4 regions of the Paenibacillus sp. LC231 genome follow, and region 4 is predicted to be linked to each of the others. Evidence: predicted binding sites of a transcription regulator. Region 4 holds the regulator's gene; each other region holds the start of a gene.
What was found. The regulator Rex, encoded in region 4, represses fermentation and respiration genes when NADH is low (regulators of the CRP and FNR family bind a similar motif). The targets are predictions, from matches to a motif close to TTGTGAAATATTTCACAA.
Positions count from the first base shown of each region.

Region 1: AK95_RS04925 (TorD/DmsD family molecular chaperone) is a predicted target of Rex. The motif match lies at 4,785-4,802, and genes of this name have one in related genera.
Region 2: nirB (nitrite reductase large subunit NirB) is a predicted target of Rex. The motif match lies at 2,641-2,658, and genes of this name have one in related genera.
Region 3: nadA (quinolinate synthase NadA) is a predicted target of Rex. The motif match lies at 4,713-4,730, and genes of this name have one in related genera.

Region 1 covers NZ_JFOM01000008.1:196,819-204,517, reverse strand. The annotation lists gene AK95_RS04935 (TetR/AcrR family transcriptional regulator) at 1-532, shown strand, start outside; gene AK95_RS04930 (efflux RND transporter permease subunit) at 579-3,818, shown strand; gene AK95_RS04925 (TorD/DmsD family molecular chaperone) at 3,897-4,574, opposite strand; gene moaA (GTP 3',8-cyclase MoaA) at 4,916-5,920, shown strand; gene mobA (molybdenum cofactor guanylyltransferase) at 6,061-6,717, opposite strand; gene AK95_RS04910 (MFS transporter) at 6,863-7,699, shown strand, end outside.
Region 2 covers NZ_JFOM01000056.1:174,165-181,863, reverse strand. The annotation lists gene nirD (nitrite reductase small subunit NirD) at 1-20, opposite strand, end outside; gene nirB (nitrite reductase large subunit NirB) at 116-2,554, opposite strand; gene AK95_RS31220 (hypothetical protein) at 2,732-3,406, opposite strand; gene AK95_RS31215 (winged helix-turn-helix transcriptional regulator) at 3,590-3,910, opposite strand; gene AK95_RS31210 (uracil-DNA glycosylase) at 4,060-4,728, opposite strand; gene AK95_RS31205 (ThuA domain-containing protein) at 4,902-5,624, opposite strand; gene AK95_RS31200 (sugar phosphate isomerase/epimerase family protein) at 5,670-6,638, opposite strand; gene AK95_RS31195 (Gfo/Idh/MocA family protein) at 6,684-7,699, opposite strand, start outside.
Region 3 covers NZ_JFOM01000024.1:13,122-20,820, forward strand. The annotation lists gene hslO (Hsp33 family molecular chaperone HslO) at 1-360, opposite strand, end outside; gene AK95_RS16775 (type III pantothenate kinase) at 418-1,182, opposite strand; gene nadC (carboxylating nicotinate-nucleotide diphosphorylase) at 1,179-2,054, opposite strand; gene nadB (L-aspartate oxidase) at 2,044-3,660, opposite strand; gene nadA (quinolinate synthase NadA) at 3,699-4,637, opposite strand; gene ftsH (ATP-dependent zinc metalloprotease FtsH) at 4,867-6,942, opposite strand; gene hpt (hypoxanthine phosphoribosyltransferase) at 7,042-7,581, opposite strand; gene tilS (tRNA lysidine(34) synthetase TilS) at 7,650-7,699, opposite strand, start outside.
Region 4 covers NZ_JFOM01000005.1:252,038-259,736, forward strand. The annotation lists gene AK95_RS02730 (AAA family ATPase) at 1-1,172, opposite strand, end outside; gene AK95_RS02735 (hypothetical protein) at 1,165-1,698, opposite strand; gene AK95_RS02740 (cell wall elongation regulator TseB-like domain-containing protein) at 1,962-2,480, opposite strand; gene AK95_RS02745 (amidohydrolase) at 2,512-3,813, opposite strand; gene AK95_RS02750 (redox-sensing transcriptional repressor Rex) at 3,788-4,453, opposite strand; gene dinG (ATP-dependent DNA helicase DinG) at 4,516-7,392, opposite strand; gene AK95_RS02760 (hypothetical protein) at 7,564-7,699, opposite strand, start outside.

The sequences.
Region 1 (7,699 bases), on a different contig from region 4:
TAAGCTGAAATCCATTTATGGGCCCGAAGTAGAGCCATACACATTGGAAATCGGCATGTTTATGGGCAGTATGCTGGGTTCGTATATCCGCTTCCTGTTCATGCCCGGGTTCCATTTGAATGTGGGAATCACCGCTGATCACCAAATTCAGCTGCTCGATGATATTGTGGACAGTATTCTGCGCAGACGGCCCGAACCCCTGATCCCGATGGAGGCGGTAGGGCAATTGGGCCAATTATGCCAAACCGACATTCGTACAACTCGTCACCCGCTCATCGTCATTAAGGCGATGAAGAATGAACTAAAGAAAATTCAGGTAGAGACGGATGTCCGGGAAGATGCGATGGAGTCGCTCAATATTATGGAGAAAGAACTGCTTGCCCTCCAGCCCAGCCGGGCCGTTCTGAAAGGAATGCTTGCTAACTTGGAGGGAATCGAGGAAATTGAAGCATTGTTTGCGGAGCTGAAGGGAACCATTGTTACCGTGCTCGAAAGCTATCTGACACCCGGTGGAATGATGCAGGGAAATTAGTCTAAGTTAGAGACATAGAGTTTTGGAGAGGAGAGAGAATCGCCTAATGAAAGGAATTATCAATTTCTCGCTTCGCAACAAGTTTGCGATCTGGCTGCTGACCATCATCGTCAGCTTCGGTGGGTTATACAGCGGACTGACGATGAAGCAGGAAACCATTCCGGATATTAACGTCCCGTTCTTAAGTGTCACCGCGATCTATCCGGGCGCAGCCCCTGAAGGTGTTGTGGAGGATGTCACCAAACCGCTCGAAACGAGACTCCGCAATATTGACGGCGTCAAAACCGTAACCTCCACATCCATGGAGAATGCAGCCAACGTCATGGTTGAGTTTGATTATGGTAGTGATCTGGACAACGCTACAGCTGCTGTTCGTGAAGCCATAAACGAGGTAAAGCTGCCCGATGACGCTCAGAAACCTACCATATCCAAATTCAGCATGAGCTCCATGCCGGTTGTCTCCCTAAGTATTGCGAACAAAGACAACATGGCATTGGATGAATTAACACGCATCACAGAGAACGATATCGTTCCGGAGCTGGAGGATTTGGACGGCGTTGCTTCCATCCAGGTAGCTGGCCAATTCGTGAACGAGGTACAGCTTAAGTTTAATCAGGACAAACTGAACGAGCTTGGCTTGACGGAGGATACCGTCAAAGGTATCGTGCAGGGTTCCGCGCTGTACGTTCCGCTCGGCATGTTCGAAATGGACAAATCCCAGAAGGCCGTTGCTATTGATGGCGGCATTATCGGCATTGACGATCTGAAAAATATCGCTATTCCGGTTATTCCGGGCGGCGGCGGTGCAGATGCAGCTGCCGGAGCCGGCACTCCGAATGCCGGGGCAGGTCAACAACCATCGCAGCAGCCTTCCGGTGATGCAGCTGCCGGAGCCGGCGCTCCGAATGCCGGGGCAGGCCAACAAGGTGCTCCTGGAACCGGTGCTGCTGCAGGCGGACCAAGCGGTGCTCCTGCCGTTCCAACCGGCATTCCAACCGTAAAACTCAGCGAGATTGCCAAAATTGAAGTTATTGGAACCTCGGAATCCATCTCCCGCACCAACGGGAAGGAATCAATCGGTATCCAAATCGTGAAAGCAAACGATGCCAATACGGTTGACGTTGTCAATCAGGTGAAAGACAAGGCAGAAGAATTGAGAGGCCTCTATCCTGGCATGGATCTGACGATCATGCTGGACCAAGGCAAGCCAATTGAAGACTCTGTTCATACGATGCTTTCCAAGGCATTATTCGGCGCATTGTTCGCCGTTCTGATCATAATGGTATTCCTGCGCAACATCCGTTCGACGATTATATCGATTATTTCGATCCCATTGTCCTTGCTGATTGCTGTGCTCTGTCTGAGACAAATGGATATCACCCTGAATATGATGTCGCTCGGTGCCATGACCGTTGCCATCGGCCGGGTTGTCGATGACTCGATCGTCGTTATCGAGAATATCTACCGGCGCATGTCCCTCTCGACCGAGAAATTAACGGGCCGGGAGCTCATCAGCGCCGCTACACGTGAAATGTTTGTGCCGATCATGTCCTCCACTATCGTAACCATCGCGGTATTCCTGCCGCTTACCCTGGTCAGCGGTATGGTCGGAGAGCTGTTCATGCCATTTGCATTGACGATGGTCTTCGCACTGCTCGCTTCCCTGGTCGTAGCGATCACGCTCGTGCCCGCTATGGCGCACAGCCTGTTCCGCAAAGGCTTGAAGAACAAACATGATCATGCGGAGAAACCGGGCGCAATGGCCCGCGGGTATCGATCCATTCTGAAATGGACGCTGAATCACAAAGCCATTACATTCCTGGCAGCCATCGCGTTATTAGCAGGAAGCTTGTTCCTGACGAAGTACCTTGGCGTTAGCTTCATTCCGGAACAGGAAGACAAATATGCCATGGTGACTTATTCTCCTGAACCTGGCGTCATGCTGGAGGATGTGGAGGAACGCGCATTAAAAGCGGAGAAATTGATCCTGGATCAACCTGGAGTCGAAACGATGCAGTACTCCATCGGCGGAAGCAATCCGCTTGGTATGGGATCAGCGAATTCCGGATTGTTCTATATTATGTATGACCCGGACACGAAAAACTTCGAAGATGTCAAAAAAGCCCTTGTCGAAGATCTTGCCAAGGAAGTACCGGACGGTACTTGGTCCAATATGGACATGGCAGCCGGCGGCTTTGGCGGCAGCCAGTTAACGGTTAACGTCTTTGGCGATTCTCTGGAGCAGATCAAGCCGGTGGCTGATCAAATTGCTGAGCTTGCCAACAAGGATACAGCCACCTTCGAGAATGCAGAGACCAGCTTGTCCGAAGCGTTCGAGCAGTATACGCTGGTTGCTGACCAAGAGAAGCTGAGCTCCCTTGGCCTGACCGCAGGACAATTGGCAATGAAGCTGTCTCCCGTACGGGAACGTCCGGTCTTGACCGAAGTCAAAATTGAGGACAAGACTTACAATGTTTACATTGAGACGGACAGCAAAACCTATAAGAGCATCAAAGAAATCGAGAACGAAACCGTCACCTCTCCACTCGGTATCGAAGTGCCGATCAAGGATGTGGCCAAGGTGGAAAAAGGAACGACTCCTGACTCCATTATGCGCATCGACGGGAAAATGGTTGTAACCGTCACAGCCGATATCCTGTCCAGCGATGTTGGGTCGGCCTCCACCAACCTGGAAACTGAAGTGAACAAGCTTGAACTTCCAGACGGCGTATCCGTCCAGTTCGGAGGCGTTACCGAGCAAATCAACGAAACCTTCGGACAGCTTGGACTCGCCATGCTGGCAGCCATTGCGATTGTATACTTTGTGCTTGTGGTTACATTCGGTGGCGGTCTCGCGCCGTTCGCCATCCTGTTCTCGCTGCCGTTCATTGTCATCGGAGCCATTATCGGCTTGCTTGTTACAGGCGAGACACTGAACGTGTCTGCACTCATGGGCGTACTCATGCTGATCGGTATCGTCGTGACCAATGCGATTGTATTGATCGACCGCGTGATCCATATGGAACGCGAAGGCATGAGCACCCGCGAAGCCCTGCTTGAAGCCGGCGCTACCCGTCTTCGTCCAATTCTGATGACGGCACTCGCAACGATCGGCGCTCTCCTGCCACTCGTATTCGGTTGGGAGAACAGCGCAGGCATCATTTCGAAAGGACTCGGCATCACGGTTATCGGCGGTCTGATCAGTTCGACGCTGCTCACGCTCGTGGTGGTACCTATCGTGTACGAGTTCCTGATGAAGTTCAGCAAGAAAAGAATCGAAGATTAATTAGAACATCAAAGCCCCGGCTTCCTACATTAGGAGGCTGGGGCTTTTTTTGGATGACTATGATATGGTCCTGGCTCGCTAATGTACCAGCACAGCTTCCCTGGAATGCTTCCACGTCTTCAGCATGTTCAGATCCTGTGCGAGGAACTCCTCGAGCAGACTGAATACCGACTGATAAAGCGGGCTTTCCGTGGAGCCTTTTAGATCCTTGCAGAGGGATGGCACCCATGACAACAGATGCTCCTCCAGAAACTTCTCTTGAACCTCCATCAATTTCAGCATGCTATGTTCACAATACGTATTGTTCAGCATACGGTCATGAAGCAGTGTCATAAATTCCAGTTCAATGGCTATATGATCGTCCGCTTCCCCGTGCAGTTTATTAAAGGCAACACCGACGGATGCATAACAATCGGCTAAATCCTGAGCGCATCCATCCTTCGTGTAATGAGACTTTGCCGCCTGACGCTGTTTGGACTGCTGAAGCAATCGGCGGTATTCCGCCCCTTCGTATTCGCAAATCCGAACCAATTCCTCAGGTGAGCGTCCACATAAATAGGTCATCAGGTCCGTACCGGCCTTCGAACACTCCGCAGCCTTGCTAATTCCGCTTCCGCGGCTCCATTCCGCAATCATAGACAAGCTGGGCCAATTGCCCAAAAAATCGATGAGCAGCTCGTAGACCGTACCCCGGTTTTCAAGCCATCTGTGACAGACGTCAGGCACCTCCAAAGTTTGAACAGGTGATATCGCCATATCGAACCTCCTATTGGTAACCTTTCTTGTTGGATGTGATATCCTTGACAGTATATCTTAGATGAACGTCTAATGAAAGCAGTTTGAAATGATTTCCGAAAATTTCGGAAAAATCAGGAAACTTTCGGAAATCTAGAATGTCACTACTCGCTTTCAAGGGGAGAAAGCTTTTGTCCACAGCTTCAATATACTGGATCCCGAAAGCGTTTTCTGTGATACTTCTCACAAATCCTGTAACTTATCCACGCAGCTTGTCCGGCTGACATGACCCTTACAATGCATTGACTCCCGTTCGGGGAATGGCTACAATGTGACCATGCATGCTATAAAGGGGGATTTCCATGATCGAACCGCTTAAAGATTCTTTCGGTCGGGTCCATGATTATATTCGTATCTCGGTGACAGATCGATGCAATCTTCGTTGTGTCTATTGTATGCCGGAAGAAGGGATGGAATTCCAACCTCCCGATCAGATTATGAGTTATGAAGAGATCGCAGCGATCATGCGCGTCCTTGCCCCAATGGGTGTCTCCAAAGTACGCCTTACCGGCGGCGAGCCGCTGGTACGCAAGGACCTGGAATCCTTGGTCCATATGATTGCTTCCATTGAAGGAATTCAAGATATATCCCTGACTACCAACGGGATCATGCTCCCCTCCAAAGCTCGCCTGCTTAAGGAAGCCGGACTTACCCGAATCAACATCAGTCTGGATTCGCTTCATGAGGATCGCTACGCGCGCATTACGCGCGGCGGTCAAGTGCGTAAAGTGCTGGAAGGCATTGAAGCCGCTTATGAAGCCGGCCTGGATCCCATCAAACTAAACATGGTGTTAATGAAGGGCTTCAACGAAGACGAAATTCGCGACTTTATCGCGCTGACGCTCGATCGTCCCCTACATGTCCGCTTTATTGAATACATGCCGATCGGGCAAGCGTCCGATGCCTGGCGAGATTCGTATCTGCCGCTCAGCCGGGTATCTGAAGTGTGCCAGGAGGCGGGTTGGACCATTCAGGAAGAGCAGGGGCCATCCGGCAACGGACCTTCACGAAATATGAAGGTGGTTGGAGCTACAGGAACCTTCGGTCTGATCCATCCGGTCAGCGATCATTTCTGCGATTCCTGCAACCGCCTCAGGCTGACGGCTGACGGCCACATCAAGGCTTGCCTGTACTGGTCCGACGAATTTAACGTGCGCCGCGTCGTCGATGATCCATCCGCGGTGGCAAACCTGTTCCGCAAAGCGCTGGGTTCCAAACCGTTGAATCATGAAATGGCGCTGGCGCTCGAGAAAAAAATGCAAAGCCATACCCCAACCGGCCGGCGTATGTCACAGATCGGCGGGTAAACCGTCGGCTGTGCGTATAATAGCGGAAAGCAGTCATATGGTTGATATTAAAATCCCCGTCAAGCATTTAGCTGGCGGGGTTATTTTTTTAAGATGAATACCGTTTTGTCGGGCTTCTGCACACCTTCTATAGAACTCTACTATCTATCCTCAGGCAAGTCGGCATTCATCAGGCCGGCTGCTGCCTCGTATTCCCCAGGCGTGTTCATATTAAATAAAATTTTGCGCGGATCAAGGCCCGTAATTGCCTCTAATTGCTCTTCGTGCACGAAGACGGCATTCAGCTCCTGCACCCACTCCACCATGCGAAGTTGTCCCTTGATCAGCCTGCGTTCAAGGCCTTCTACGATTTCTTTGCGATATACCGCCAGCAGCGGATGCACCCTGCCTTCTACAACAGGAATTACAGCATCGGCTGTGAGCTGCTGATTCGCCAGATTCAGCAATCCCCGAAGGAAACGCTCATGGATATGGGGCATGTCGCACGCAGCGACCATATTCCATGTGCTTTGGGATAACTTGAGCGCGGCATGAAGTCCCGCCATCGGGCCTTGCCCGACATAAAGGTCGGGAACGCATTCCAACCCGAGAAATTGATAAGATTCGGGGGTATTGGTGGATAGGATGACGCGGCCGCTAACCTCGTCAAGCGCCTGGACCGTTCGCTCGATCAAACTCATTCCCTGCATGGGCAGAAGCGCCTTGTTTCTTCCCATTCTCCGGGAGGCTCCACCTGCAAGTACGATACCCGTCACCTGATCTGGCGAAAGGCCGACATCTATGGGTTGACAGCTCATATGTTCTACCAGCCTTTCTTACACGTTGTAAAAAACTCGATTCAGTTTATAGGTTAATAACCAGAATAATGGAAAATCATTTAAAAGATGGTTTGTATCCCTTTTCAATGCGTGATACATTGAAAGGGAAAGCGGCTTTTTTTCGATGCCGCGATTGTGGATTGTATTCGGTTTGAAAGGAATGACCTACTTGCGGAATATGGACAACGCCCAACCTTCGCTGATATCGCTCAAGCTGTTCAACTTCTTCATTTACGGAACCATGGTCATCTTCACCGGTTTCTTCCAGTTATATTTGCAAGACATCGGCATGAGCAAAATTGAAATCGGCAGCCTGATGGCGATCGCGCCATTTGTGTCCATCTTCGCCAATCCGTTCTGGGGATTCTGGGGTGATCGGGCGGCAAACATCAAGCGGGTGCTGCTGATCATGATGACCGGTACGCTGCTGCTGGTTCAGCTTGTATTTCAGGCGAATACCTATGCAATGATATACATGACAATGATTTTCTTTTATTTCTTCCAGACTCCGATGTTCTCGCAGACAAATTCGCTGATTCTAACCTATATTGAGGGGACGCAGCAAAAATTCGGCTCGTTCCGGCTATGGGGCTCGCTTGGATGGGCACTGACGGCCATCGCTGCAGGGCCTGTCATCGACCGGCTCGGGTCGGGGCGCATCGCCATCGTGTTCTCGATTATGCTGCTAGTGGCGGCCGTGTTCATGTTTACACTGCCATCCATCCAGAAGACGACAGCATCGGCATCGGTCAGCCTTAGAGGACTCAGCAGACTGTTCCTGAACTCCTATTTTGTCTGTTTTATCCTGTTAGGCATTATGGTATCCATCCCGAACACAGCCAATAACACTTTTATGTCCCTTTACATCCTGGAGCTTGGCGGTACCAAGCAGATGGTGGGCCTTGCGATCTTCTTCTCGTCGATATTTGAAGTGGTGATCTTCATTCTGTTTGACCGCTTC
Region 2 (7,699 bases), on a different contig from region 4:
ATAAATCTTTCGGTTTCCATAACATGCAGCCTCCACTTCTCTTGTCTATTCCGATCCATACTGCGACAAACTCTCTGTGCTCAGGCGGCAAGAGGGGAGTAGGTTCCTCCCTCTTCTATTTGCTGATCACTGGTCTTGCATCCTCGAATAACGTATAACGCAGCTTCTCGTCGTTCAGCACTTTCTTCCAAGGATCCTCAACTTGCTGCAGGGCAAGCTCGATTCTCTCCACCAGTTCCTTACGCTGCTTCGGATCGTCCAGGATAACGGCTCGGATTTGTTCCAGTCCCAAGCGTTCTACCCACTCCGAGGTTCTCTCCAAGTACTTACCGGTTTCACGGTAATACTGCATCAGGGCTCCGCAGATTTCGACCAGCTCTTCATCCGTTTTCACTTTGCAGAACGAATCCGCCAGACGTGCCTTCGTGCCGCCGTTGCCTCCAACGAATATTTCCCATCCACCGTCATTGCCAACGATCCCGATATCTTTCGTGCACGACTCGGCACAGTTTCGCGGACATCCGTTGACCGCCATTTTAAATTTCGCCGGAAAATCCAGTCTTTCGAATTTCTCCTCGAGGAATGCTCCCATGCCCATCGAATCCTGCGTACCGAAACGGCAGAATTGGGATCCTACACAGGTCTTCACGGTCCGCAGCGATTTGGCATATGCATAACCCGACGGCATATCGAGCTCTTCCCAGACGCTCGGCAAGTCTTCCTTCTTAACACCGATGAGGTCCAGACGCTGTCCGCCGGTAACCTTGACAACCTTCACATTATATTTAAGCGATACATCCGCGATTTTCTTCAAATCCTCCGGCGTGGTAACGCCGCCGTACATTCTTGGGACTACCGTATATGTGCCGTCTTTCTGAATGTTGGCGTTCATCCGTTCGTTAACAAAACGGGATTCCCTCTCCTCCTGATGGGTTACCGGGTTCAGCATGGCCAGATAATAATGAATGGCCGGGCGGCATTTCGAGCAGCCTTCCGGGTTACTGAAGTTCAGAACATGCATGACTTCCTTCGTTGTGGTAAGTCCCTTCGCACGGATTTCCGCGACGATTTCATCCCGATCGAGTGTCGTGCATGGGCATATGCCTTGTTTGCCTGCGGCCTTAAAGCCATCGCCCAATACGCTCTGGAGTATTTGCTCCACGACAGGTTTGCAGCCGCCGCACGAGCGGGTAGCACCTGTGCAAGCTTTGATCTCATCCACTGTCGTATGACCTTGAAGAGTAATGGCATCCACGATGGCTTTTTTGGTTACGCCGTTGCAGCCGCATACGATCTCATCGTCGGGCATCTTTTCCAGCGAAAATGCCTTGCCGCCTCCTGTCCCTGCACGATCCGTGCCCATGATCGAATCATATATCTCATCCGTCATGGCTGTCTTTTTCCGAATCATGGATTGAAGGCTTGCCGAATCGCTCACATCTCCGAACAATATCGCCCCGACAATGATATTGTCGCGGATTAATATTTTCTTATAAGTCTTGCGCCAATCATCTTTCGCGGTGATCACCGCGTGTTCGGCTTGCTCCATGAACTCTCCGGCAGAGAATACATCAACACCGCTGATTTTCAGCTTCGTCGATACAATGCTTCCCTCGTAAGGCTGGCCTTCCACGCCGCACAGATGCTTCGCCAGTACCTGTCCCTGTTCGAACAACGGCGCAACCAGGCCGTAGCAAACGCCCCGATGCTCGCAGCATTCGCCAACCGCATACACATCCGGCCAGGAAGTTTGAAGATAATCATTAACTACGATTCCCCGGTTCACTTCGATTCCGCTCGCTTGGGCGATTCCCGTATTCGCTCTGATGCCCACTGCCATGACCACCAGGTCGGCTTCAAGCTCATCCCCATCCTTGAACCGGAGTCCCTTGACTCTGGTATCTCCCAATATTTCGGTTGTTTGTTTGCCTAGTAAGAAGTTGATACCCTGCTGTTCAAGCTCCCTTTTCAGCATGCCGGATGCCATCGAATCCAATTGGCTCTCCATCAAATCCTGCATGAGATGAACCACCGTCACCTCCATGCCGAGGCTGACCAATCCCTTGGCAGCTTCCAGACCCAGAAGTCCCCCGCCGATGACTGCCGCTTTCTTGTACGCCTTAGCGGCCTCCAGCATCTGGTTGCAATCGGCTATGTTACGGAAACCGATAACGCCTTCTTTGTCACTACCCGGTACAGGTAATATAAAAGGCTTCGAACCCGTTGCTATCATTACTTTGTCATAAGGCACCGTCAATCCGTTGTCAGCTGTCACGACCTTGCGCTCTCCATCAATAGCTGTTACGGTGACACCCGTGTGCAAAGTGATATGGTTATCCTCGTACCATTTCCAATCATTCAATACAATGTCATCCAAGGTTTTGCTGCCTTCCAACACATACGACAGCATAATGCGGTTATAATTCGGATGAGGCTCCTGTCCAATGACGGTGATGTCAAAACTCCCACCCAATTTAATGATTTGCTCAACCGTGCTAATCCCGGCAATACCGTTGCCAATGACAACTAACGTTTCTCTCTTTATATTGGACATAAGTTTGATTCCTCCCCAACACGTTTATCTAGATCGTGGTATTCCGTTCCTTGCACATAAATTATATCGCCTGACGGTATTATTTTTTGTGATATATTTCACATAAATCGTTAAAATTTTAAACAAAAATGCCAAATAACCCTGTCCGCGTCGGAACAAGGTTATGATAAGAACACTCTATATAATATCGGCTTCCATATAGGCTCGTTCACCGCTTGGCACTTTTAAATAAGGGCGAATACCCGCAAACCCCTTCGCATCCAGATTTACCCCGGTCATCCAGTTCCCCTCTAATAAGCCGCCATCCGATTGCATAGTGACGGCAGGCGCCTGAATATGCTCCTGATACAGAACGATGCCGGCCTGTATGGTCTTAAAGGCTTTTCCCTGCTCCACCAACGGTACGGCGCTGATATACGTAGGCACAAAGTAATTCGCAATCACATCCAGCTCTTCCCCGTCAAAAAACGGCTCGCTGCCAAGGAAGGGATGCATCATCACGATTTTCTCATAGAGTGACCAGATGATCATCTGCAGAAATCTTCCCGTTCGTCCCCTATTCTGCCCGGTAGCATGAAATCGATCGGTTTCATAACCAATGAACTTCCATCCGCCAGGGGCTTTGACCCATTTCTGAAACATGACTGAAGCACTGGTACCGTTTTGGTTAAGGTGTTCTGCAGGTTCCGGGCTTGTTCCAGAAGCAGCTAACCACAGGGAGTCCGGCACATACTGGCTCAGCATCCGCTTGGTTTTCTCAAAAATATGAAGCACTTTTAATGAAGCGTTTTCAAGTTCTGAGATGTCCTCTTGTCCATAATGGAAACGGGAGATATACGTTCGCTTGGTCATGGGCTCGCCTCCTTGATATGCCGCTCTCGTTATTTACATCATATAGCAGCCGCGTCCGCTTGGTGCATGTCCACCTATTCTTGCCGTAAATAAACAGGAACCATACTTCCGTTTAGAAAAAAAACCCTGAAATGAGGATGTCTCATGCCAGGGTTTAATCATCAAGGGGAGTCTTAAGATGACTCATCTTTCGACCCATTGTTCTGCCCAGGATGCAATTTGCTCCATCACCGGACGAAGTGCTTTGCCTTTTTCAGTCAGTTCATATTCAATACGTACCGGTGTTTCCGGATAGACATGACGAATCAGTATCCCTTCACATTCCAAATCCTTCATCCGCTCGGAGAGCATTTTATCGCTCATGGACGGAATCAAATTCGAAATATCCTTAAAGCGCTTAGGCCCGCTCATCAACGTTTGAATAATCAAACCGTTCCACCGTTTGCCCAGAAAAGAAAATGCAGATTCAAAACGGGGACACATCGTAACATTTGTAACTTCCATATCCCTTCACCTCTTTACGAAGTCACCTTGTTTATAGAAACTCATAAGCTTAGTCAAAAAAAACTAGAAAACTTACGAATTGTAAGTATGTTTCATTTTAGCACATTTCCGAGAACCTGAAAACCACCTAGCCCCTTTTTCCCATAAAATCAGCTTTTATCCCATAAAATACGAGCCAAAATATCCAAATCATTCTCGATCAATGTGGACAATTCCCTATTATACAGCACGGCCGCTGGATGGAACAGAGGGAATATCTTATAGGTTTCCTCCGAAAACATATAGCCTGCACTTGGATTCTCCGAGTCTGCTGCTTGCTGGACCGGGCCCTCCATCAGTTTGCCGTGCAGCGATGTCACCGTTTCATGGCTTCCAATTAACCGGTGCAGTGCCGTATTTCCCATGGGTGCGATAATCTGCGGGCGAACCCATCGGATCTCTTCATCAAGCAAAGGTGCATGGGCTAATATTTCCGCCTTCGTCGGTGTGCGATTAGAACGGCTGATGACGCTCTCGCCCGAGGATCTCACGATTAGCTTTTCCTTATAGGGCCTGCTTCTCATGGCACTGGTAATATACACTTGCTCCCGGGTCAGGGTCAGGCGTTCCAGGTAGGCATTCATCTCTTGCCCGGCCTGCCCTACAAAAGGTAAACCTTCCAGAACTTCATGGGCGCCGGGTGCTTCCCCAATAAACATAATCTTGGCGAAGCGGACTCCTCTCCCCAGCAGAAAGCCCTCTACGGGTTGATGGACAAGCTTGGCCTGGCATATGGCGATGATTGCGGGATCTACAGGTGCGCTTTGTACTTCATTCATGTGTACAGCCCCCCTTCTTGTATATCATACAATACCCCATACTTAGGTATATTCTATCCCTAGCCGTCAAAAACATTTCGGTGAACATTCACCGCCAACGATAAAACGAGCCGCTCAAGGGCTTCCCCTGAACGACTCGTTAACGCATGACTTCTTAATAAACGCTCGTAAACTTAGATTAAAACGGGAAGCGCGCGAACCGGCTGGCTGTTGCCAAAGGTTTGCTTGCCTGCTGTAGAATTAGCCCAGTTAATCGCATTGGTGATCACTTTCAGCACTTCGGGGTTGTAGTAGGTTGGATAGGTCTCATGCCCCGGACGGAAATAGAAAATGTTCCCATGACCACGCTTGAACGTGCAACCGCTGCGGAATACTTCGCCGCCTTCGAAATTGCTGACAAATACCAGCTCGTCTGGGGCTGGAATATCGAAGAACTCGCCGTACATTTCCTCGTGCTCGATGATAATCGGGCCTGTAATTCCTGCCGCAATCGGATGTGTCGGATTTACACTCCAAATAATTTCCTGTTCTCCTGCTTCGCGCCACTTCAAATCACAGCTCGTGCCCATCAAAGCTTTGAACGGCTTGGAAAAATGTCCGGAATGAAGAACGATCAGACCCATGCCATCCTGCACGCGTTTTACGACTTTGCTTACGATTTCATCACTTACCTGGTCATGAGCCATATGCCCCCACCACAACAGCACATCGGTTGAATCCAGTACATCGTCCGTCAATCCATGCTCCGGCTGATCGAGCGTTGCCGTTCTGATAACGAAATCCGGATTTTGCAGACCCTCCGCCAAAGCTGTGTGAATCCCGGCTGGATAAACGTTCCGAACCTCATCATGGATTTTCTCGTGTACGAATTCATTCCAAATGGTTACGTTAAGCATCTTGCTGTTCCCCCTAATTGCTTATTCGGTTGTTACGCTAAGCTGTTAGACCCACCACATTTCTCCGAGCGGCTCTTCGATCAGCACCTGCTGAAGATTTTGCACCGCTTTGGAGAAGCCTTCTTCAATCGACATCAATCCATCTTCATGTTCAATGCTTACGACATAATCATATCCAACCAGACGAAGGGCACTCATCATATCCGCCCATTCCTTCACGTCATGCCCATAGCCTACGCTGCGGAACTGCCAAGCGCGATCCAGCATGTTGGCATAAGACTGCATATCGGTCAGACCGTGCTTGTTCACGTTGATCGGGTCAATGCTTGTATCCTTCGCGTGGAAGTGGTGGATTGCCCCTTCGCGGCCCAAAATTTGAATCGCTTGAACAGGGTCGATCCCTTGCCACCACATATGACTCGGATCCAGGTTGGCACCGATCACTTCGCCTGCGGCTTCACGTAAACGGAGCAGTGTGCCAGGCGTATGAACGGAGAAGCCGCCGTGCAATTCCAAACCAATCTTCACATTGCGGTCTGCAGCAAATTTACCCCATTCGGTCCAGTAAGGAATGACCTTGTTATCCCACTGCCAGGTCAGAATCTCTTGGTAGTCGTTAGGCCAAGGCGCAACCGGCCAGTTCGGGTATTTGGCATCCTCATGGTCGCCTGGACAGCCGGAGAATGTGTTAACAACAGGTACTTCAAGCTTCTCGGCAAGCTCTACCGTTTTTACGTATGTGTCATGGAACTCTTTCGCGATCGCTTTTTGCGGATGAAGCGGGTTGCCATGGCAGCTCAGTGCGCTAATGATCAACCCACGGGATTCCACCGCATTTTTGAAGCTTTTCAGCGCAGTTTCATTCTCCAGCAGCTCGACCGGGTTGCAATGCGCATTCCCAGGATAACCGCCTGTTCCGATCTCAACCGCTTTAAGACCCTTGGATGCCACATAGTCCAAGGCATCCTCCAATTTACGTCCGCTCAACAATACCATAAATACGCCTAATTTCATTGTATACCTCCTGGTTTACCTTAATATTAGTAGGGATTGCAAGATTTAGTTATCGAAATAAACCGCTTTTCCTGTCTTCGCCGATTCATAGATCGCTTCCAGAATTTGCGTTACAACAAACGCTTGCTCCGGCTTAACCACAGGGTCCTTATCCTCAATAATGGCCTCCAGCCACATTCTGGCTTCCCGGTCCGCATCATTTTCCTTGGAGCCGGAATAGAACGCTACGCCGCCGGCATTCAAATCGACTTTGGTTTCATACAATCTGCTCATTTTCTCGCCGTTAATACGCAGACCGTCCTTCATGTCAGCTCCGCCTTCTGTACCCGCCAGCACGGCTTTGGCTTCGCCGGTCTCAACGACGTTAAGGGCCCAGCTGGATTCCAGAATAATCGTTGCGCCGTTCTCCATCGTAATGAACCCGAATGCCGAATCCTCTACCTTGAACTCCTTCGGATCCCAAGGACCGAACGCATTCGCCGCATTCTCCCGTTGACCAAGTTTATGGAACGTGGATCCCAGCACGCTCTTCGGCTTGTAGTTGTCCATCAGCCACAAGGTCAAATCCAGTGCATGGGTACCGATATCGATCAACGGACCTCCGCCTTGCTTCTCTTCGTCAAGGAATACGCCCCAGGTCGGAACGGCGCGGCGGCGAACAGCCAGCGCTTTACCGTAGTAGATCTCGCCCAGCTCGCCTTCCTCACAGACGCCTTTCAGATACATGCTATCGTCGCGGAAACGGTTGTTGTAACCGATGGTAAGTTTTTTCCCTGTACGCTTTGCGGCGTCCAGCATGGCTTTGGCTTCGGAAACGGTCTTCGCCATAGGCTTTTCGCACATCACGTGCTTGCCGGCTTCAAGGGATGCTACCGTAATCTCGGAGTGAGAATCGTTCGGCGTACATACATGGATAACATCGATGCTGCCGTCTTGCAGCAATTCTCTGAAATCCGTGTACACTTTTGCGCCTTCAACCCCGTACTCAGCAGCCGCCTTCTGCGCACGCTCTTCTACGATGTCGCAAAAAGCGACCAGTTCCGCCTGCGCCTGCTTCTTCA
Region 3 (7,699 bases), on a different contig from region 4:
AATATGGCCGGTGGTACCTACAGCAGCGGCCACATCCATCTTGCCAGGGCGGATATTCGTCAGCTCCACATGCGGATTTTTGACATATCCGCGCACCTCGCCGTTAGCATTACTCTCCGCTGCAATCAAACCGATCGGTCCGTCGCCGCGCACTTGAATGCTAAGACGCTCGTCTCCTTTCAGCATAGCTCCCATCATCGCTGCTGCTGACACGGTGCGGCCCAAAGCGGCTGTGACGACAGGGAACGTATCATGTCTTAGGCGAAGCTCTTCGACCAAAGCGGTTGTCCGCACGGCAAATGTCCGTACTTTCCCGTTTAATGCAGTTCCCCGCAGCAAACGGTCTTTTTGATTACCCATCTTGAGGCCTCCTTGTCTTTCTAGTTGTTTGTAATATCTAACGGTTTTATATCGGTTCTAGTTACGCTCATAAATAATACGCAAGCCTTCCAATGTCAGAAGGGGAGAAATCTCTTCAATGGACTCCGTCTCGCCGGCAATCAGCTCGGCCAGTCCCCCCGTAGCGATAACCTTAACATTGTCCGTACCCATCTCGGCTTTTATACGCTTGACCAGGCCATCGACCTGTCCCGCATAACCAAAAACGATACCGGCCTGCATGGCATGTACGGTATTGCGCCCGATTACCTTTTTCGGCTTTTCAAGCTCTACGCGAGGAAGCTTGGAAGCGCGCTGTACAAGAGCCTCCGTGGCAATGCCAATACCAGGCACAATCACTCCGCCAAGATAATTGCCTGCCTCATCGATGCAATCAAACGTCGTCGCCGTACCGAAATCCACCACAATCAGCGGGCCCCCGTACTGCTCGACGGCTGCTACTGCATTCACAATCCGATCAGCGCCAACCTCGCGCGGGTTTTCATACCGCAGATTAAGTCCGGTTTTGATGCCTGGTCCTACGATCAGGGGCGCCTTGCCAATATATTTATTGCACATCTCCTCGACCACACGCACAAGGGGAGGAACTACGGAAGAAACAATAACGCCTTCGATTTGGCTTACCAGTATATTGGACATTTGAAACAAATTGTGAATCAATACACCGTATTCATCCACGGTGGACTGACGCGATGTACTGATTCGAAAATCATGCAGCAACTTCTTTCCCTGATACACACCCAGTACAATATTGGTATTCCCTACATCCACAACCAGAATCAACTCTCTGTCCCTCCTTTCTTCGCATTTAGATCCAAACTGATATCGAGACTATGGAAAGAATAAGTCAGCCGTCCAACGGATATGACGTCGACCCCGGTTTCAGCAATCCCGCGCACGGTCTCCAGCGTCACGTTCCCCGATGCTTCAACGCGAACATGAGGGGCCTTGGCCTTGATTCTTCGAACAGACTCCGCCATCATGTCATGACTCATGTTATCCAGCATAATAATATCTGCGCCTGCAGCCAGTGCTTCCTCTACCTGCGCCAAGCTCTCGGTTTCAACTTCTATAGTCATGGTATGTGGAATATGGGCTCTTGCACGGCTGACCGCTTGCACGATTCCGCCTGCACCCTTAATGTGATTATCCTTAATCATGACGGCATCGTACAGGCCGAAACGATGGTTCGCGCCGCCGCCAACCTGAACAGCATATTTCTCAAGCATTCGGTGGCCTGGCGTCGTTTTGCGGGTATCCACCAGCCTCGTTGGCAACCCCTCAAGCACATCAACAAAAGAACGCGTTCTTGTTGCAATACCCGACAGACGCTGAAGCAAATTCAAAGCAAGACGCTCGCCTGTCAAAATACGGTGAGTGCTTCCTTCCACTTCGGCGAGAACCGTTCCTTTTTCAACCTCGTCCCCATCACGGACCAATGCCGTAAACGTCAGCGACGGATCAACCGTTTCGAATACCAGCTCTGCAACCGGCATGCCTGCTACAATTCCTGCCTCCTTGGCATGAATAACGCCCTTGGATTCATGACCCGGCTCAATGGTGGTGAGGGTCGTAATGTCCCCCGACCCGATATCCTCCTGCAGCCAAGTCCGTATACTCTGGAGAAGGCCATCGTTGTATCCGTTAAACATCATCGCTTAATTCCTCCGTCATTTCTTGATCCCGTGTATGGACAATATGTTTCTGCCATACGCTGTCATTCCGCTCCGGGAAATCCTCACGATAGTGGGCTCCCCGGCTTTCTTCACGACCCAGCGCACCCTGAACCACGAGCAGGGATGCTGTGAGCATGTTGGCAAACTCGTATTCCTCACGCTTGGAGAGCACGGATTGGAACAATGGCAGCTGACGGCCGAGCTCTTCCGCTGCTCTTAATAGAGTATCCCGATTTCTCCGAAGTCCTGCATAACGCACCATCACCTTCTGTAGCTTCAAGCGTTTTTCCACCATCGCTTGGGACGGAGCGTCCTTGCGACCGAGGTGGAATGATACATGAAGCGGATCGCCTGAAGGTTCCGGCAGGCTCTTAATGCGCTCGACAATACGACTACCATACACAATCGCCTCCGACAGCGAATTGCTGGCCAAACGGTTCGCCCCGTGGACACCGGTAGACGATACCTCCCCGCAAGCAAATAAACGTTTCACGCTGCTCTCGCCGTGCAGATTGGTTTTGATGCCCCCCATCATATAATGCGCAGCCGGGGAGACCGGAATCCAATCTGACGATAAATCGAGTCCATACTGCATGCAGGTTTCATAAATCGTTGGGAATCGATGTCTGACCATTTCCGGCGACTCATGGGTAATATCCAGATAAACAAAGGTAGACCCCGTTGCTTCCATCTCACTGACAATAGCCCGCGCTACGATATCCCGCGGTGCTAGCTCCAGTAAATCATGGTATCTGGGCATGAACCGTTCCCCTCGTATATTCCGAAGAACAGCGCCTTCACCCCGAACCGCCTCTGATATTAGGAATCGGGGTGCCCCTGGATAGCTAAGCGCCGTCGGGTGGAATTGTATAAATTCCATATCCCGAATTTCTGCGCCTGCCCGATAAGCCATGGCAACGCCATCGGCTGTGGCAACCTCCGGATTGGTTGTATACCGGTACAATTGACCGGCGCCGCCGGAACACATAACCGTCGCCCGTCCACGAACGAATACCCGTTTTCCATCAGGCATTTGTACCAAAGCGCCATGACATTCTCCCTGCTCGGTAATCAGGTCAATGACAAAATGATCGTCCCACACCTCTATATTGTGAAGCATTTCAACCTGAATGGAAAGGGCACGCACAATTTCATATCCGGTAGCATCCCCGTTGGCATGAAGGATCCGGCGGTGACTGTGTGCGCCTTCTTGGGTCAGCGCGAGCTCGCCATTCTCCACATCAAACATCGTACCGAGCCGAATCAACTCTTGAACGCCAACCGGCCCCTCGTTTACAAGGACATCCACCGCGGCAGATGAACATAAGCCCGCCCCTGCCAAGAGGGTATCCTGCCGATGATAGGCCGGAGAGTCATCCTCAGCAGTTACGGCTGCAATTCCTCCCTGCGCATAACGCGTGTTGCTTTCGAGCAGCGATTTCTTCGTAATCAGCAGCACATTCTGAGTCGCACTTGCCATGATCGCCGTATATAAACCCGCAATGCCTGAACCGATCACGATGACGTCCGTCTCAACTACCGGAAGATCGTTCAGCTCAAAATCAATTAAATACTGCGGTATCACGATGCCTCACCTGTCTTTTCACGAAAGAGTAGCGCATGCTACTTAACCTGTAACATGCGCTCTAATGAAGTTCTGGCTTTCTCTGCAACGACCGGCGGCACATAAATTTGCGGCTTCATCGTTTCCAACGCTTTGACCAGCTTTTTGAGATTATTCACTTTCATATTCGGACACACCAGGAATTTCGTAGCGAAATGGAACGATTTATCCGGGCTATCCAGTCGAAGCTGATAACCGGTTCCGTCCTCAGTCCCCACGATAAACTCCTTGGCCGATGAATTTTTGCAATACTCCAGGATGGCGGTGGTACTCCCTACAAAATCCCCCATTTCAACAACCTCCGGGCGGCATTCCGGATGCACCACAAATTCAGCATGAGGATATTTGGCCTTCATCTCGACGACATCCTTCACCGTCAGCATGTCATGCGTGTTGCAATACCCTTCCCAGATAATGAGTTTCTTGTCGGTATGCTGCTGAACATAATGCCCCAGATTTTTGTCAGGCACCCATATAATTTCATCCGAATCCACCGACTGAATCACTTTCACGGCATTGGATGAAGTACAGCAGATATCCGTCTCAGCTTTGATCTCAGCCGATGAATTGATGTACGTGACCACTTTGGCATTCGGATGCTGCGCTTTCAGCTTCCGCAGTCCGTCAACGTTCACCATGTCCGCCATAGGGCAGCCGGCCCGCTCATCCGGTATAAGAACCGTCTTGCCCGGTGCCAGAATTTTAGCGCTTTCGCCCATAAAATGCACACCGCAAAATACGATAACCTCGGCATCCGTTTGTGCTGCCTTCTGCGCGAGCAGGAAGGAATCCCCCCGGAAATCAGCGACCTCTTGTATTTCGTCCCGTTGATAATAATGTGCCAAAATGATTGCGTTACGTTCCTTCTTCAATTGCATTAACCGCTCACGCAGTTCACGGTTCTGTTCCGCCTTACGCTCCAGTGCCAACGCTTCCATGATCGACCCTCTCCCCTTATATAGTCCGGCAGTTCGCCGCTGATGACCATGTGACTTTCAGGATGGTTTCCACCTTTGTGAAAGGATTCGCATCCTTATTTAACAACTAATGTACACGTTCATTCTGCCCCCTGTCAATGTGATAGAAAGCACAAAAAGAACCGGAAAACGAATTATCGTTCTCCGGTTCTTCAATTTTATTCGGTATTCGAGGTTTTATCAGCAAATATTACGTTAAGCTGCTGTTACCGTTGTCCGATCCGCCTGGAGGATCCTTGCGTTCGGAATCTTTGCGCTCTGGCCCTGGATCATTCGAATCCATCGGGTTGTTCGGAATTTCTTCCGTGGAAGTCGGCTGCTCGCCGTCTTCTTTCCCTTGGATGCGAACCTTCACGTCGCCAATGTTGTCGATGATCGGTTCACCATTCTCGGAAGAACCTTCTCCTTCACCGTCGCCACTGCCGTTACCTTCAGCTGATCCGGTCTCAATGAGATTCTTGATTTGCTCAAGCTCCAGCGTTTCCATCTCGAGGAGCGTGTTCGCAATCAGGTGAACCTCTTTAGCATGCTTATTCAGGATCTCTTTACATTTCTCATAGCAATCATTAATGAATCGCTGCATTTCCTGATCGATCTCATAAGCGATTGCATCACTATAGTTCTGCTCATGTCCGATATCACGTCCAAGGAACACTTGTCCTTGGGATGTACCGAACTGCATCGGTCCGAGCTTCTCACTCATACCGTATTCCACAACCATGCTGCGGATAATGCCTGTTGCTTGCTGGAAGTCACTGTAGGCTCCGGTCCCGATTTCACCGATGAACAGCTCCTCAGCGACACGTCCGCCAAGCAAACCGGTTACGCGATCCAGCAATTCCTGCTTCGTCACGAGCATCCGATCTTCCTTCGGCATCATAATGACATATCCGCCGGCACGGCCACGAGGGATAATCGTTACCTTATGCACCGTATCCGCATGCTCGAGGAAGTAACCCACAATGGTATGACCTGCTTCATGGTAAGCCACGATGCGTTTCTCGCGGTCACTGATCACGCGGCTGCGTTTCTCCGTACCAACGATAACGCGGTCAATCGCCTCATCCACTTCTCGCATGGAAATATCTTTACGGTTGCGGCGAGCCGCAAGCAAGGCAGCCTCATTCAGGAGATTCTCCAGATCGGCGCCTGTAAAACCGGTTGTACGTTTGGCGATGATGTCGAGTTTAACATCCTTCGTCAATGGTTTGTTGCGTGCATGAACCTTCAGTACCGCTTCACGGCCCTTCACATCCGGGCGATCTACGGTAATCTGACGGTCAAAACGTCCCGGACGAAGAAGCGCCGGGTCCAAAATATCCGGGCGGTTGGTCGCAGCAACGATGATAATGCCTTCGTTCGCTCCGAAACCGTCCATTTCAACCAGCAACTGGTTGAGTGTCTGTTCACGCTCGTCATGACCGCCGCCAAGACCAGCGCCACGCTGACGACCTACTGCATCAATCTCATCGATGAAGATGATACATGGTGCATTCTTCTTCGCGTTCTCGAACAAGTCACGTACACGAGAAGCACCGACACCGACAAACATCTCAACGAAGTCGGAACCGGAAATACTGAAGAACGGCACTCCTGCTTCACCAGCAACGGCACGAGCCAGGAGCGTCTTACCTGTTCCCGGAGGGCCGACAAGCAGAACGCCCTTCGGAATGCGAGCGCCAACTGTGTTGAACTTACGCGGATCCTTCAAGAAGTCAACAACTTCAACGAGCTCCTGCTTCTCTTCATCTGCTCCGGCTACATCTTCAAATGTAATCCGTTTCTTCTCTTCATTATATAAGCGGGCTTTGCTCTTACCAAAGTTCATCACTTTGCCGCCGCCGCCCTGAGCCTGATTAAACAGGAAGAAGAACAGAACAAACATAATGATGAGCGGAATAAAGGATGAAAGCAATGTCAGCCAAATGCTTTGGCCTTCCATTGGCACCACGGACAGTTTGACATTGTTGCTCTCACTGGCTGCAGTCAGCTCTTGCATCGCTGCATCCGTGGCAGGAATATAGGTTGAGAAATTCTCTGATTTTTTCTCTTCGGAAATCTCCCTATACTTACCGGTCACCAGATAAGCGTAACCGTCAAATTGTACCGTCATTTCCTCTATGTTGTTAGCTTTGACTTCCTGCCGCAGTTGATTATAACTAGGGGCATCGGCTTGCTCGCCGCCATTAGTGACGAATTGTACTATGCCCACCACGACTAAAAATAGAATCAAATAAAAACCAGAATTCCGGATGAACCGACTCATCCCCTACCTCCTCTCAAGACACATAAGATATTTTACCACAGCCTGTCTGGCCATCTCAACAAAGGGCCCTGAACTGAGATAGCAGCCCATTGGCGCGGTTTAACTGCTGTAGATTTCCGGCTTCAAAATCCCGATGTAGGGGAGGTTCCGGTAATGCTCGGCATAATCAAGTCCGTATCCGACAACAAAAGCATCCGGCAGCACGAATCCGGTATAATCGGCCTGCAAATCCACCGTACGGCGTGCCGGCTTGTCAAACAAGGTGACAACGCACACCGAGTTTGCCTTGCGGCTCTTCAGAAGCTCAATCAAATGACTCAGCGTAAGACCGCTGTCGATAATATCCTCCACAATCAGCACATCCCTGCCTTCAACGGATGCGTCCAGATCTTTAATGATCTTCACCACGCCGGAGGATTTGGTTGATGCTCCATAGCTGGATACAGCCATGAAATCCAACTCAAGAGGTACTGTTATGGATTTAACCAAGTCGGCCATAAAAATAAACGCACCTTTAAGAACGCAAATAACGAGTGGATTGCGTCCCACATATTCGGCGCTGAGTTTGGAACCAAGTTCCTTAATCTTTGCGTGAATCTCTTCTTCACTGATGAGTATTTCCTGAATGTCATTCTGCAACTTAAGTGGACCTCCTACGTTTATACTATGAAAGCGTGAAACGGGCCATTCTTCGTTTTACACTTGCCTTAAGCATCCGATAGCTCCATCCGGAGAACTCGTGATGTGTGCCGCCCGC
Region 4 (7,699 bases):
GCGATCATAATTTGCTCTTCCAGGAAGGTTTTCGTGTATAGATATTGTTCCTCCTGCGGATTATGACGAACATAACCTAGCGCTTTACCACGCGGGCTGAGTGCAACTTGCTTCACACTGCCGGGACGCACAAGCTCTGCCATAATAGCATGTCCCAATTCATGTATGGCAACGCGCTTCTTCTCTTCCAAATTCGATTCACGGTCGGAACGCTCACCCATCATTACCTTGTCAATCGCCATGGACAAATGACGCTGATGGATAAACTGTTCATTCTCGCGCATCGTGTAAATGGCCGCTTCATTCATGACGCTCTCGAGTTGTGCGCCCGAGAAGCCGTATGCTTCCTCGGCGATTTTCTCCAAGTCAACATCTTCATGCAACGGCTTATTGCCCGCATGCAGATTCAAGATATGAGTACGTCCCTTCTTATCCGGCAGATCGACCTGAATGTGACGGTCGAAACGCCCTGGACGCAGCAGTGCGCTATCCAGCATTTCTTTCCGGTTTGTCGCGGCAATAACCAGAATACGAGGAGTATCCTGCGAATAGATGCCATCCATCTCGGTTAGCAGCTGATTCAGCGTCTGGTCGTACTCGCGCTGCTGGCCGCCTTCGCGTTTACCGCCAATGACATCGATCTCATCGATGAAGATAATGGCGTTTTGCTTGTTTTCCTTTGCCGCACGGTTACGAGCATCCTTGAACAAATCCCGGATGCGCCCTGCACCAACACCGACATACATCTCAACAAATTCACTGCCGGATGCAGCAACAAAGATCGAATCCGTGTAATGGGCAGCGGCTTTAGCCATCAACGTCTTCCCTGTTCCCGGAGGCCCGGTGAGAAGAATGCCCTTCAATGGACGAATGCCGAATTTCTTAATGTCTTCATGACGAATCAGAAAATCCAGTGCTTCACGCAGCTCTTGCTTGGCATTATCCTGCCCGCCGATTTCTTCGAACGTCAGCTTGGCAGGTCCGCTCTTTTTCCGCTTCCGCTCATTCGCTGCGCCTACAGCGATGCCGCCCTTCATCTTCGCGATAAACAACAAGCCGCCTACAAGTGCTGCAGCGATGAGCAAGGGCACGATGTTCACGCCGACAAACACAAGGAATACCAGCAAAACCGGAATAAAGCCTAACATGATTTCTTTAGCTAATTTAGGCATGATTCCACACCTCCATGTTGCCAGACTGACGCGGCAAGATTATAAATTTACCAGACTTGCCGTCTGACAAGCTGACATAGACGTTGGTGTCATCAATCGTTGCTTTAGCTTTCAAATTCGGAGACTGGGCAGCAAGCTGCTCGAGCGATGATTGAATATCGGTATACTGCTTATTATCCATCGCTTCAGCGACTGACAGCATCGCCTTCTCCCACCATTGATCCAGTGCTTCCGAGGAATGGTCCTCCACCTGGATTTTCAATTCCCGATTGCCAATCACAGACTTGCCTTCCTTCTTAATATGCTGGACCAGGCCTTGCAAATTTGTATCCGGAGCCAAATCAAGATTCAAAGTAACGGTATTCTGTTTAATATCTATATGTGAATCCTTCACGCCGTCATATTGTGACACAACATTGGCCAGCGGATTTTGCAAAGCCATCTGCCGATACAGAAACCATCCGCCAAAGAGAACCGATGCTGAGATCACGACAGTCAGCACGATAGGTACAATGCGTAGTTTCATGAAGTTCCTCCTTCATTTCTGTATGAAATTTTGTCTATCATGCTGCAACACAATAATACATATAACAACGATATATAGGGATGCATGTAGTTTATATGCTCATTTTGTACAAGTATGAGTATATCACATCTTATATACTTTTTCATGCATGTCTGTGAAAATATTTAGAACAGTTTTTCCATATTATTTCTGAATACGCTTACAATTATAGAGAAATAAGAGAGGAACCCGCGAATATTAAAGGGCCCCTCTCTCCTTCTTATTTATTGATTTGGAAGAATAATGTCATTACCGATGGTGTTACCGTCTTGAAAACGATAAAACCGATAACCGCGCTGACCGTTGTGTTCATACTGCAGCTGCCAAGCATACTCGCCCTCATACATTCCAGGCAGCAGCCGCTTAATTTCTACGCCAGGCAATTCGTTATAAATCTGATCCCGCATCTGGTCTTCAGACAACCCCGTATTCAGCAAAACGGATTGGACAGCCTCGGCACCTGCAACAGGTACGTTGTCATCCGTAAATTTCACCCATACCATACGGTCTTGATTGTCCTGATCCTTCCCGCTTATCACCCAGTAGTTATTGTCCTCGCCCCACACCGATTTATAGGTCTTCCCGGACGTAACCAATTGGCCATGTTGTTTGGCGGCAGCAATTGCCATTCTTTCTTCATTCCAAGCATCTTTCATCACATATGAATAATAGAGCTGTAAACCAAGCAGTAACAGCAGCACGCCGGATACACTCAGCAATATCCACTTCGTTTTTTTCTTCAAATCCGTCTTCCTCGCTCCCCTTGATTATTCCCTAGAGGGTTGTAAGACGCTCAAAGGCACGCTGCGCTTCCCGGCGGATACGTTCCTCATCGAGAGTAAGACTCGCGCCATTCTTCACTACCTGCTTGCCGTCAACCCATACATGCTCAACATCCTTCGCACTGGCGGAGTAGATAGCATGAGAAATGTAATCCGTCTTCGGAAGGAAGTGCGCCTGATCCGTGTTCAGTGCGATCATATCTGCCTTCATACCTACCGCAAGCGTACCAATATCCGTAAGGAAGGCTGACTTGGCTCCATATTCTGTACCCATCCGAAGCGCTTCGGATGCTGGAATTGCGGTTGGATCCCCGCTTACTCCTTTATGGATCAGTGCGGCCAGCCGCATCTCTTCAAACATATCCAGATTATTATTGCTGGCAGGTCCATCAGTACCCAAAGACACGGTGACCCCGGCTTTCAGCAGTGCAGGCACGCGAGCGATGCCGCTGGCAAGCTTCAAATTGCTGCCTGGATTATGCGAAACCATAACTTGATGTTTGGCCAGAATTTCGATTTCTTCATCGGTTAGATGGACGGCATGCGCAAGCAGCGTTGGACGGGAGAACATGCCAAGCTTCTCTAGATGGGCAACAGGGCGAAGTCCGTAGTCATTTACATTTTGAGCTACTTCCGTTTCCGTTTCGGACATATGCGTATGCAAAGGCAAATTCAAATCATGTGATGCTTGCACGAATTTTTCGATGAAATCCGGCGGGCACGTATAGGGTGCATGCGGTGAGATCATCGTCGTAATCCTACCGTCAGCCTGACCATGCCAGTATTTCGCGAATGCAACCGCCTCATCCAGCTTCTGCTGCTGCACCTCAGGCGGACATAATCCGATGACACCGCGTGTCAGAACGCCGCGCATGCCTGAGTCCTCCACTACCTTTGCAACCTGATCCATATGATCATACATATCCACAAATGTCGTGGTTCCGCCTTTGATCATCTCCAGCACGGAGAGTGAGGTTCCCCAGTATACATCGTCGGCCGTGAATCTGGCTTCCATCGGCCACATTTTTTCCTGAAGCCATACCTGTAGTGCCAGATCGTCGCCATACCCGCGAAGAAGCGACATGGCCGCATGTCCGTGCGTGTTCACCAATCCAGGCAGGAAAAACAGTTGGGTTCCGTCGATGATTTCTGTTCCCTCTTGGACAGTCGGCTCTTCTTCACCCAGGTAGGTGATCCGGTCGTTCTCAACGACCATATATCCGCGTAACACGGATCTGCCTTCCTCTAGTACTGCAAACGTTCCGTTTTTAATCATCCACTTCGTTGTCGTCATGTGCTGCATCCTCCTTGCCGTTATCCAAATAATAGGCCAAACTCTGCAAATCCGTAGTAAAATCTGCCGTATGAATCCGGATATGGGCTGGAGCTTTCAGGATGGTCGGTGCAAAATTCAGGATAGCCTCGATGCCTGCCGCGATAAGTTGATTCGCTACATTCTGCGCCTCAAAATCCGGAACGGTGATAATCCCGATACGAATGCCGTACTCATGAACCGTCTTCTCCAGCTCCTCCATCGGCTGTACGACCAAATTGTTAATTTTCATACCAACTTTGGGAGAATACGAATCGAAAACCGCCACAATCTTCATATTGTCCTTCAGAAATGCATTGTAATTCGATAATGCATGTCCAAGATTACCGGCCCCAATCAATGCGACATTGATCTTCTGGTCCAGCTTTAGAATCTGGCGAATTTTCTCGATCAGATAAGATACGTCATATCCGATCCCTTTCCGTCCAAAATCACCGAAATACGCTAGGTCCTTACGAATTTGAGCAGGATTGAGGTCCAGTTTCTGCCCCAGTTCCTGGGAGGAAACCGTGGAGACCTCCCTTTTCTGAAGCTCATTCAAATAGCGCAAGTATACAGGTAATCTGCGGACCACGGCTTCCGAAATTTTTTCCGATTTCATGCATGCTCCCCCTAATAATAGGTTAATAACTACATTTGTTTGTGCTCGTTCATGGTTTCACTTTATTCAGCTTGGTTCTCTATGCCTGCCTCTTCCTGCAGCCATTCCGAAATTCGGGGAACGATCCCCTCTGTCGGCATGTGCTCCATCTTCGGTCCAGGCAAGGAATATAAGAAATACTTCCCGTAATAGGATTCAATGACCCGAGTATCGTAGACGATGACAATCCCCTTATCCTGCGCGGTCCGTACCAGTCGGCCAAATCCCTGTTTGAAGCGAATGACCGCTTGCGGAACCGAAAGCTTCATAAACGGGTTCTTCTTCTGCTGCTGCAGAAGCTCGCTCTTGGCTTCGACCAGAGGGTGATTCGGCGGTTGGAACGGCAGCCGTACGATGGCGAGGCAGGTGAGCGCCTCACCGGGTATATCTACTCCTTCCCAGAAGGAGCTGGTGCCCAGCAGAACCGAAGCGCTGCTATCCTGGAATCTCCGGATTAACTTGGTACGGCTGGTTCCGTCCATCCCTTGTCCCAGTACCGTAATATCGCTGGATCCCAGCGCCTCCTTCAAGGGCTCATGCACCTGACGCAGCATGCGGTACGAGGTGAACAGGACAAGCATGCGACCATGCGTTGCGATGGCCGTATCAGCCAATGATTGCACAAGTGTATTCACAAAGAGTGCATCCCCGACCGAGCCCTTCACGCTCGGAAAATCGCGCGGCACAACAAGGAGAGCCTGCTCCCTGTAATTAAACGGGGACGGCAGCAGGACCGTGTTCAGGTTGCCGTTATCTGCCGCTTCCTGAAGACCCAAATTCTCGATCATGAACTGAAACGATTTGTCCACCGACAAGGTCGCCGATGTCAGGATCACGCTTTGTTTTTTGTCAAAAAACAATTCCTTTAAGTGGGTGCTGACATCGACGGGCACCGCATAAAGCTGCAGCGATTTGCCGCGGAAGTTGCCGTTCGCCTCCATCCAGTATACCGTACCCTCATCGTTCAGCGACATGAAGGTCCTCAGGTCCTCGCGGTGTGCCGCCAGGTCCTTAAACAGACCCGATAGGTCTGTTAACAGACTGTCCGCGCTGTAGTCGTCCAGATCTTCCTTCATTTCGGCAATCAGCTTATCACCCTTGCGAACGACATCGCCCAGCGTCAGATGAATTTGATGCTCCAGCTCGGCCAGCGAATTCCAATCCTTCGGCTTCTTCAGAGGCGATAAGCGAAGCGAGAATTGACCGGCATCCCCCGGAGTCGCGTCTCCGCGCTCCGGAAGCAGTCCGAACAATTGATCGCTGAGCCGGTCCCAATTCTCTTTGACGGTGATCAGATCCGGATAAATCCGGTCGATGACGGAAGACCACTCGGCAGCCTTCTCATGGGATGACGCTTGCAGCAGCTGGCGAAGAGCCGGAAGCTGACCGCTGCGGCTGTCTTTGTACATACGGGTCAACGTGTGGACAACCGAAAAATATTTCATCTGCAAGCCAAGGTGCTTGCCGGCGACGTCCTCCAGATGATGCGCTTCATCGATGACGAGACGGTCATAACTAGGAAGCAGCTGGTGATTCGCTTTCACGTCGGTGAACAGCTTCGAATGGTTCGTAATGACAACATCCGCGATGCCCGCTTCATGTTTGGCCCTGTGATAATAACATTTGCGGAACCATGGGCAGGCACGGCCCAGGCAGGAATCCGAATCACTGGAAATGGTCTCCCAGAAATCCCCTCCGCGACCGCCAAGGTTCAGCTCCTCATCATCCCCGTTCTCCGTCTGGGTCAGCCAGACCAGCATCTGCGCCGCGGTGATCACATCTTCCTTCGGGGTATGAAAATCTCTTCTATTTATTTTATGTTCAAATTTTCTCAAACACAAATAATGGCCTCTTCCCTTGAAAATAGCCGCTTTAAAAGGAAAAGGAACAACCTGGGTGAGCAGGGGAATATCCCGGTCACGCAGCTGTTCTTGAAGGTTGATCGTATGCGTGCTCACCATAACCTTCTGTTCCTGCTTCACGCTTTGATAAATCGACGGCAGCAAATACCCGAGGGATTTGCCTGTTCCCGTGCCGGCTTCGATCAATAGATGTTTATTGTTATCGAGTGCCTGCATCACTTCCTGGAACATCATGTCCTGGGCATCCCTGCTCTCGTAATGAGGCAGCGTTTCCTTTAGACGTTCACGGACATCATTCATGTATTGCTCAAAGCTTACATCAGCCAAGGGATTAGGCGCCGTCTCATCCCTGGCAGGCGTTATATCGTTCCAATCGTCAACAGCCAGGGCGAATTGACGATAGTACGTATGGGTGTCTCCGGCTTGTACTGCCTGGAGTTCCCTGTCGGCACGGATGCCGTCAAAGAACCAGGCCAAGTCGCTGTCCTCGTCGGCAAACAGGTCGCTTAACCGCTGCACGGTAAGCAGTGGAAGCTCATCGATCTCCTCCAGGCATTTCAGCAGCGCATAGGCTGTGGCAAGTGCATCGCTGTCCGCCTGATGCGGACGGTCATGCTCCAGGCCGAAATGAGAGGACACCATCCCAAGCTGATAAGAAGGCAGCGAGGGAAAACATATTTTTAAGAAGTGCATCGTATCTAGAATTCGGCCGCTGAACGGTAAATAGCCGCAGCGATCGAGTGCATTTTGCAAAAAGTTAAAATCAAAAGCGACATTATGCCCAACCAATACAACATCGTCGAGCATGGGCACGAGTTCCATCATCATTTCTTCCAATGACGGAGCATCCGCTACATCACGGTCGGAAATGCCGGTCAAACCGGTAATAAAAGGAGGGATCGGAATCCCGGGATTGACATAGGTGCCGTATACGCGGGAGATGCTTCGATCCTCTTCGATGATGGCCAGTCCAACCTGAATGATCTCATCTGCTGACTGGTTGCCCGTGGTTTCAAAATCCAATACGGCAAATTTCATTTCGATAAAATCCCTTTCCTCCAGACTAATTAACAGCATACCAGAAGTTGCGGGTTTTGAACATTCCGGGTAAAAAATCCCCGCACTCCTCCGTAAGCTCCATACGGCAAAAAGCGATACCAAAGTCTCAAGGATGAGCTCTGACATCGCTTCTTGTTTTAGCTTGATTTTTTACAGCAAAGAGATCAATTGGCTGCCGTACTGGAGCTCACCGCGATTCTGCTTGCAGACCTCCAGATTGATAATGGGGTCAGGAAGCGTCGGGTCGCTGTGAATCGCCAGTGCGAAATGCTCCTCGGCCTTCCCT